Regions from separate parts of the Brevundimonas sp. S1H14 genome, predicted to be linked through region 2. Evidence: predicted binding sites of a transcription regulator. Region 2 holds the regulator's gene; the other holds the start of a gene.
The links. The regulator HrcA, encoded in region 2, represses chaperone genes, less so after heat shock. The targets are predictions, from matches to a motif close to GTTAGCANTCNNNNNNNNNGANTGCTAAC.

Region 1 (4,315 bases), 180 kb from region 2:
TGCTGCTGGCCCTGGCCGAGATCTACAATGTCGACGGCCTGCATCGCGGGACCCGCAGCGTGGCGCCCTACGCCCATGCCCTGCGCCGCCTGCCCGCCTTCCTGCAGCAGCTGGAGATGGAATCGAACGGCAAGCAGGTGCGCCGCGACGGCTCGCCGGTCGGGCGCCAGACCTGTCCGGTCGTCTTCGGCGAGCCGGGATCCAACGGCCAGCACGCCTTTTTCCAGCAGTTGCACCAGGGACTGGAGGTCGTTCCGGTCGAATTCATCGTGGTCGGCCACACCTGCGGGGGAACATCTGCAACAGCCCTATGGGCCAACGCCCTCGCTCAGGCCCAGGCCCTGATGCAGGGCAAGAGCGAGGCTCAGGCCCGTGCTGAACTGATCGCTTCGGGCGCGTCGGAAGCCGAGGCGAATCGACTGGCCCCGCACAAGGCCTTCCCCGGCAACCGTCCGTCGACGACCGTTCTGATGAAGCGGCTGACGCCGCAGACCCTGGGCGCCCTGATCGCCCTCTATGAGCACAAGACCTTCGTCGAGGGCGTGATCTGGGACATCAACAGCTTCGACCAGTGGGGCGTGGAACTGGGCAAGGTTCTGGCCAGGGCGCTGCTCAAGGACGCCGCCAGCGGCGCGCCCTCGCCCGATCTGGACCCGTCGACGGCTGACCTGCTGCGCCGGCTGACGGCGTGACGGTCGTCGCATCAGGCTGGCAAAGGCTGGAGGGGCTGGCCCTGCTGGCTATCGCCGCCTTCGCCTATGCCCGGTTCGGTCAGGGATGGGGCCTGTTCGCCGTTCTGTTTCTGGCGCCCGATCTGTCTTTCGCCGGCTATCTGGCCGGACCGCGCCTCGGCGCCCTGACCTATAGTCTGGCGCACAGCCTGATCGGGCCGCTGCTGCTTGCGGGCGCGGGCCTGGTCGCGGATCAGTCGCTGGCTGTCGCGCTCGCCCTGATCTGGCTGGCCCATATCGGGTTCGACCGGGCGCTGGGCTACGGATTGAAGTCCCCGCTGGACTTCGGCGTCACCCACCTGGGCCTGATCGGCAAGGCCCGCAGAGGCCTATCCGCCTGAGCGCGCACACGAAAAAGGCCCGGTCGTGAAACCGGGCCTTTCTTTATGTCACCGGCCGCTTACCAGCGGCGGTCATAGCGGTAGTCGCGGTCGCGGCGGTTCTGATAGCTGCGCCACTCGCCCTGGTTCTTCCAGTAACGACCATCGCGATAATAGCGACCGTCATTGCGCTCATAGCGACCGTTGTAATAGCCGTCGCGGCTGTTGATGCCGTGCTCCCGCTCCCAGTGGCCCTGGTTCCGGTAGCAGCGGCCGCCGCGATAATAGCCGCAGCTGTCGTTGTTCGAGGACGAGGCCGCGCCCAGGGCCGCACCCGCCAGGGCGCCCCCCGCGACATAGCGTCCATCGCCCTGGCCGATCAGGGCCCCGGCGACGCCGCCGACCACCGCGCCCAGCACGGCGTCACGGCCGGTGTTGTCGCGATCGCGGTCGCGATAGTTCTGGGCGGCGGCCGGGGTCGTGGCCAGCATCGTCACAACCAGAGCAGGGGCGATAGCGCCGGCGCCGATCTTGAACAGGGTCTTCATGGCGGGCTCCTTTCGAAAGCCGGTTGATCCGTTGTCCCCCTTTTAGCGAAGCCTGTCTGAACGACCCCGGGGGCGCCTGTTCATTTTCGCTTCATCCAGGCGCCTAATTTCGCGCCGCCCCGCCCTTGACGCCCTCCTCCCCCCTGCCTAACTCCCCGGTCGTTAGCACTCGGGGAGGGCGACTGCCAAAGTCGTGGGCTCCGGGGGCTGGAACCAACATCCTGACAGGAGTTACTCAGATGGCGTTTCGTCCGCTCGGCGACCGCGTGCTGGTCAAGCGCGTTGAAGAAGAATCCAAGACCAAGGGCGGGATCATCATCCCCGACACGGCCAAGGAAAAGCCCCAGGAAGGCGAAGTCGTCGCCGTGGGCCCCGGCGTCCGTGACGAAGACGGCAAGTTCGTCGCCCTGGAGCTGAAGGCCGGCGACCGCGTCCTGTTCGGCAAGTGGTCGGGCAGCGAAGTGAAGATCGACGGCGAAGACCTGATCATCATGAAGGAAACCGACGTCCTGGGCGTGCTGTCGTAAGACACGTCCTGGGTTTCCGGTTTCTCTCGTAAAAACATCTAGATAGGAGCAGCCCGCATGGCCGCTAAAATCGTAAAGTTCAACACCGACGCCCGCGACAAGATGCTGAAGGGCGTCAACGTCCTGGCTGACGCCGTCAAGGTGACCCTGGGGCCGAAGGGCCGCAACGTCGTGATCCAGAAGTCCTTCGGCGCCCCGCGCTCGACCAAGGACGGCGTCTCGGTGGCCAAGGAAATCGAGCTGGAAGACGCCTTCGAGAACATGGGCGCCCAGATGATCCGCGAAGTCGCCTCCAAGGCGAACGACAAGGCGGGCGACGGCACCACCACCGCCACCGTCCTGGCCCAGGCCATCGTCCAGGAAGGCCTGAAGGCCGTGGCCGCCGGCATGAACCCGATGGACCTGAAGCGCGGCATCGACAAGGCTGTCGAAGCGGTGCTGGAAGAGGTCAAGTCGAACTCCAAGCCGGTCTCGAACAACTCGGAAATCGCCCAGGTCGGCACCATCTCGGCCAACGGCGACGCTGAAATCGGCGACCTGATCGCCCAGGCCATGGCCAAGGTCGGCAACGAAGGCGTCATCACCGTCGAAGAAGCCAAGACCGCCGAAACCACCGTCGACATCGTCGAGGGCATGCAGTTCGACCGCGGTTACCTGTCGCCCTACTTCATCACCAACCCGGACAAGATGGAGGTCTCCCTCGAAGAGCCGCTCATCCTGCTCCACGAGAAGAAGCTGACCTCGCTGCAGCCGATGCTGCCGGTGCTGGAAGCCGTGGTTCAGTCGGGCCGTCCCCTGCTGATCATCGCCGAGGACATCGAAGGCGAAGCCCTGGCCACCCTGGTGGTCAACAAACTACGCGGTGGTCTGCGTGTGGCGGCTGTCAAAGCCCCTGGCTTCGGCGACCGCCGCAAGGCCATGCTGGAAGACATCGCCATCCTGACCGGCGGCCAGGTCATCTCTGAAGACCTCGGCATCAAGCTGGAAACGGTCACGCTCGACATGCTGGGCAAGGCCAAGAAGGTCCAGATCACCAAGGACGACACCACCATCGTCGAAGGTTCGGGCGAGAAGGACGGCATCGAGGCCCGCGTCGGCCAGATCAAGCGTCAGATCGAAGACACCACCTCCGACTACGACAAGGAAAAGCTGCAAGAGCGTCTTGCCAAGCTGGCCGGCGGCGTCGCCGTCCTGCGCGTCGGCGGCTCGACCGAAGTCGAAGTGAAGGAAAAGAAGGACCGCGTCGACGACGCCCTGAACGCGACCCGCGCCGCTGCCGATGAAGGCATCGTCCCGGGCGGCGGCGTGGCCCTGCTGAAGGCCTCCAAGGTGCTGGCCGCGCTGAAGGTCGACAACGCCGACCAGACCGCCGGCGTCAACATCGTCCGCCGCGCCCTGCAGGCTCCGATCCGTCAGATCTCGGAAAACTCGGGCGTCGAAGGCTCGATCGTGGTCGGCAAGGTGCTGGAATCGGACAAGGCCGAGTTCGGCTTCAACGCCCAGACCGAAGAGTACGGCGACCTGGTGGAAATGGGCGTCATCGACCCGGCCAAGGTCGTCCGCTCGGCTCTGGCCTCGGCTGGCTCGGTCGCAGGCATCATGATCACGACCGAAGCCGCCATCGCCGACGCGCCGAAGAAGGCTTCGGCCGGCGGCGCCCCCGACATGGGCGGCATGGGCGGTATGGGCGGCATGGACTTCTAAGTCCGGCTTCTCAAAGCTCAGACTACGGAAGGGCGGGATCGAAAGGTCCCGCCCTTTCTTTTTGCGCACGGCTTCTCCCTTCCCTTCATGGGGAGGGTGGCTGAGGCCGACAGGCCGAAGCCGGGTGGGGGCGGCAAGACGATGCAGGCGCCGAGGCCAGGATCACCCGGCCCTCCCCACCCGGTCTCCGCTTCGCGTCGACCACCCTCCCCATGAAGGGGAGGGAGAACCCGCGCGCTAGTTGCCCTCCTCCCCCACCTCACGCCCTGCCAGCCGCGCGCCCTCGACCACCGCCGGGTCGGTCCGCGCCGTGTCCAGCACCCAGTCCCTAAAGCGGGCGATCTTGGAGGTCAGACGGCGGCCGGGCGGGTAGCAGAGCCAATAGCCCTCGGCCAGGGCGACCGTCGCTTCGAACGGCCGAACCAGCAGGCCCCGCTCGATCTCTCGGCCGTAGAGAATGGGCGAGCCCAGGGCCACGCCCTGAT
Region 2 (4,315 bases):
GCGTGCACGAATACATCCGCGACGTCTGCCGCCGCCTGGCCAAGGCGGGTTATGCGGCCGTGGCGCCCGCCTTCTTCGTCCGCGTCCAGGACCCGGCCCCGCTCAGCGACATGCAGGCGATCCAGCGCATCGTCGGCGCGGCGAGCTATGAACAGGTCATGGGCGACATTGCCGCTACGCTGGACTGGGTCGGCGCCCAATCCTGGGCGAAGGCGGACAAGGTCGGGATCACCGGCTTCTGCTGGGGCGGCAAGGTGGTGTGGCAGGCGATGGCTCGCTTCCCGGCGCTGGACTCCGGGGTCGCCTGGTACGGCCGCCTGTCGCCCGCCGCCAATGCGACCGACGACCAGAAGGCGACGGGCCGCCCCTGGCCCATCGACCTGGCGGGCGAACTGAAGGCGCCAGTGCTGGGTCTTTACGGCGGCCAGGACAGCGGCATTCCCAACGACACGGTCAGGGCGATGAACGACGCGCTGAAGGTTGCGGGCCGGACCGACAGCCAGATCATCCTCTATGACGACGCCCCGCACGGCTTCCACGCCGACTACCGCGCCTCCTACCGAGAGGCGGACGCGAAGGATGGCTGGAAGCGGTTGTTGGAACTGTTCGATTCGAGATTGAAGGGCTGACCTCTCCAACCGCTCATCCCGGCGTCCGCCGGGATGAGCGGTTTATTTTGCAGGCGCATGAAAACGGCCCGACGCGTCTGCGCCGGGCCGTCGTCATGTCAACGCGCGAAAGCCTCAGGCCTTGGCGTCGAAATTCCCGCCGGTCGTGTTCGGATCAGCATAGGCGCCGCCCGTCGCCGGGCCCGAGCCCTTGGCCGCGACCACCACCATGGCCGCGCGCACGGTGCGGCCGAACAGGGCGTAGCCCGGTTGCAGCGTCTGGATGACGGCGCCGCCCGGCACGGTGTCCGAGGGCTGCTCCATCATCGCCTGATGCAGGTGCGGATCGAAAGCGTCGCCCGGCGCCGGGTCGACGCGGGTCAGGCCGTTGGCCTCAAAGGCCGACAGCAGGGACTTCTGCGTCAGCTCCAGCCCCGTGACCATGGCCGCCGTGGGGCCGTCCGCGTCCTTGGGCGCCGTCGCCAGACCGCGCTCCAGCGTATCGGCCACGCCCAGCAAATCCTTGGCGAAGCGCTGGATGGCGTAGGCGCGCGCGTCGTTCTGCTGCGTCTCGGCGCGGCGCTTGGTGTTCTCGGCATCGGCCACGGCGCGCAGGGCGCGGTCCTTCCACTGATCGCGCTCGGCGATCAGGGCGTCGACCACGGCGTTCTCATCGCCCTCAGGCGCGAGATCGGCCTCGTGGATGTCCTGCTCGAGTTGGTCCCGGGTCTCGTCGTTGATGTCGTTCACGTCTCTTGTCCGTCCAGAATCCGGCCCAGCACCCGGGCGGTATAGTCCACCAACGGTATGACACGGGCGTAGTTCAACCGCGCGGGCCCGATGACGCCGATGGCGCCCAGCACCCGCTGCCGGCCCGACATATAGGGCGCCGCGATCACGGCGGAACCCGAAAGCGAAAAGAGTCGCGTTTCGGCGCCGATATAGATGCGCACGCCCTGGGCCGCGCCGACGTCGTCCAGCAGGCCGATCAGCTGTTCCTTCTGCTCCAGATCGTCGAAAAGCACGCGCACCCGCTCCAGATCCTCGGCCGCGCGGGCGTCCTGCAACAGATTGCCGCGCCCGCGCACGATCAGGTTGCGGTCGTGGCCTCCGCCGCCTGCGCCGCCGCTCCAGGCCGCCAGTCCGTCCTCGACCAGCCGGGCGGCGGCGGCGTCCAGATCGCGCCGGGCGGCCTCCATCTCGGCCTTCATCTCGTGCCGGGCCTCGGCCAGCGGGCGCCCCTTCAGCCGCGCGCTGAGAAAGTTCGACGCCTCCTGCAGGGTCGAGGGCGTCACGCCCGGCGCCAGATTCATCAGCCGGTTCTCGACCACCCCGTCGTCGGCGACCAGCACCGCCAGCGCCTGTCCGCCGCCCAGAGCCACGAACTCCACATGGCGCACCCCCGCCTCGCGCACTGGGCTGGCGACGATGCCCGCCCCGCCCGCCAGACCCGACAGCAGGGAGGAGGCCGCATCCAGCGCCTCCTCGACATTGCGGCCGCCGCCCTTGGCGCCCATCACCGCCAGCCGGGCGTCGATCTCGCGCCGCTCCTCCTGACCGATGTCGCCGACCTCCAGGAGGCCGTCCACGAACAGCCGCAGCCCCGCATGGGTCGGCGCCCGCCCGGCTGACGTGTGCGGCGAGGCCAGCAGCCCGGCCTGCGTCAGCGCCTGCATGGTGTTGCGGATCGAGGCGGGCGACAGGTCCAGCCCGGCGCGCGACAGGGTGTGCGACCCCACCGGCTCGCCCGTCTCCAGATAGGTCTCGACCACCCGGCGGAAGATGTCGCGCGCCCGCGCATCCAGCGTCGCCAGGCCCGGCGAGGGGTAAAGCAGGCTCATGGCGCCGCCCTCCGCCTCGTCAAAACGGAACGGAGACTCACCGCAAACGGGTCAGGGCGGGACAGGCTCATGGTTTCAGGATAAGCACGCGCCATCCCGCTTCCAAGGAATTCCCATGCGCCCGTCCGAACGCACCCCCGAACAACTCCGCACCGTCACGCTGGAAACCGGCGTCAACCGCTACGCCGAGGGCTCGTGCCTGGTGTCCTTCGGCCATACCAAGGTGCTGGTGACGGCCTCGATCGAGGAAAAGGTGCCGGGCTGGATGCGCAACACCGGCCAGGGCTGGGTCACGGCCGAATACGGCATGCTGCCCCGCGCCACCCACACCCGCGGCCGCCGCGAAGCCGCCGCCGGCAAGCAGTCGGGCCGCACCCAGGAAATCCAGCGCCTGATCGGCCGCTCCTTGCGCGCCGTGGTCGACCTGAAGGCGCTGGGCGAGCGTCAGGTCCTGATCGACTGCGACGTGATCCAGGCTGACGGCGGCACCCGCACCGCCTCCATCACCGGCGCCTGGGTGGCCATGGCCAGCGCCCTCAACTACCTCAAGGACGAGGGCGTGCTGACGACCGACCCCATTCTGGATCAGGTGGCGGCCGTGTCGTGCGGCGTGTTCAAGGATCTGCCGGTGCTGGACCTCGACTATGAGGAAGACTCCACCGCCGAAGCCGATTCCAACTTCGTCCTGACCGGCGCAGGCCAGATCGTCGAGATCCAGGCCACCGGCGAGAAGCGCGGCTTCAGCCGGGCCGAGTTCGACCGTCTGTTCGAACTGGCGGAAATCGGCTGCACCGAACTGTTCGCCCTGCAGCGCGCCGCCGTCGAAGCCGCCCGCCGATAAGGCTTTTGCTGGAGCCGGATCGGGACCATCGTCGTTGCATAGGCGAACCCCGATCCGGAGCCCCGCATGACCCGACCGCCCCTTCCGGCCTGCCTGTTCCTCGGCGGCCTGCTCGTCGCCTGTCAGCCGCGTCCTGAGCCAGCGGCCCCCGCGCCGGTCCCGACGCCAGCGCCCGCCTCGGCCCCCGAGCCCGAAGCCCGCCTGCCCGAAGCCCGCCTGCCCGAAGGCCCGGACATGACGCCCCGGCCGGTTCCCCTCGACGACCGCCCCTGCCTTGAGACCCTGGGCGAAGCCGCCTCCGCCCGCCTGGTCCAGCGCTGCATCGCCGTCAGCCCGGCCACGCGCCCGCCCTGCAACAGCGCCAATCCCTGCGACCTGATCCAGGGCGAGATCAATCGTTCCTGCGCGATGTGGACCCGCGACGGCGAAACCCCGCCGAAAGAGTGTCAGAGCTGACTCCCTCTCCCAATGGGAGAGGGCTTGAGCCTCCAAGAGCGAAGCGATTGGCCAAGGCGAAAGGGTGAGGGTTCGCGGGTGAAGTCGGCCGAAGGCCGTAGCTCTTCGATGCGCGACGGCTTGCGCCGACGGCGAGGACAAGCCCCTCACCCTTTCGCGCCGGGAGAGGGATGACGCCTTCGCGAGCGATAGCGCCCAAGAAAAACCCCGGCGGATCGCTCCGCCGGGGCCTTCTCAGTTCAGCGATGACGCCGAGGCTTAGTCGCGACGGCGACGGCCGCGGTCGCCGCCGTTGCGGTCGCCCTTGGGACGGCCGCCGGTGTCTTCCGACAGCGGAGCTTCACCGCGTTCAGCGCGCTCGGCGTTGATCTTGTCAGTGATGTCCTCGCCGGTTTCCTGATCGACGACCTTCATCGACAGCTTGGTCTTGCCGCGATCGTCGAAGCCCAGGAATTTGACCTTGACCTCCTGGCCTTCCGACAGGACGTCGGCCGGGTTGGCGACGCGCTCCAGAGCGATCTGGGACACGTGGACCAGACCGTCCTTGGCGCCGAAGAAGTTCACGAAGG

Region 1: groES (co-chaperone GroES) is a predicted target of HrcA. The motif match lies at 1,761-1,789, and genes of this name have one in related genera.

What each region holds. Positions count from the first base shown of each region.
Region 1 covers NZ_CP136679.1:107,272-111,586, forward strand. Annotated here, with positions in the region: gene pgi (glucose-6-phosphate isomerase) at 1-692, shown strand, start outside; gene RSD66_RS00485 (DUF4260 domain-containing protein) at 689-1,072, shown strand; gene RSD66_RS00490 (hypothetical protein) at 1,132-1,599, opposite strand; gene groES (co-chaperone GroES) at 1,839-2,126, shown strand; gene groL (chaperonin GroEL) at 2,184-3,830, shown strand; gene RSD66_RS00505 (LysR substrate-binding domain-containing protein) at 4,068-4,315, opposite strand, start outside.
Region 2 covers NZ_CP136679.1:288,019-292,333, reverse strand. Annotated here, with positions in the region: gene RSD66_RS01395 (dienelactone hydrolase family protein) at 1-629, shown strand, start outside; gene grpE (nucleotide exchange factor GrpE) at 744-1,358, opposite strand; gene hrcA (heat-inducible transcriptional repressor HrcA) at 1,355-2,449, opposite strand; gene rph (ribonuclease PH) at 2,565-3,290, shown strand; gene RSD66_RS01375 (hypothetical protein) at 3,357-3,746, shown strand; gene pnp (polyribonucleotide nucleotidyltransferase) at 4,005-4,315, opposite strand, start outside.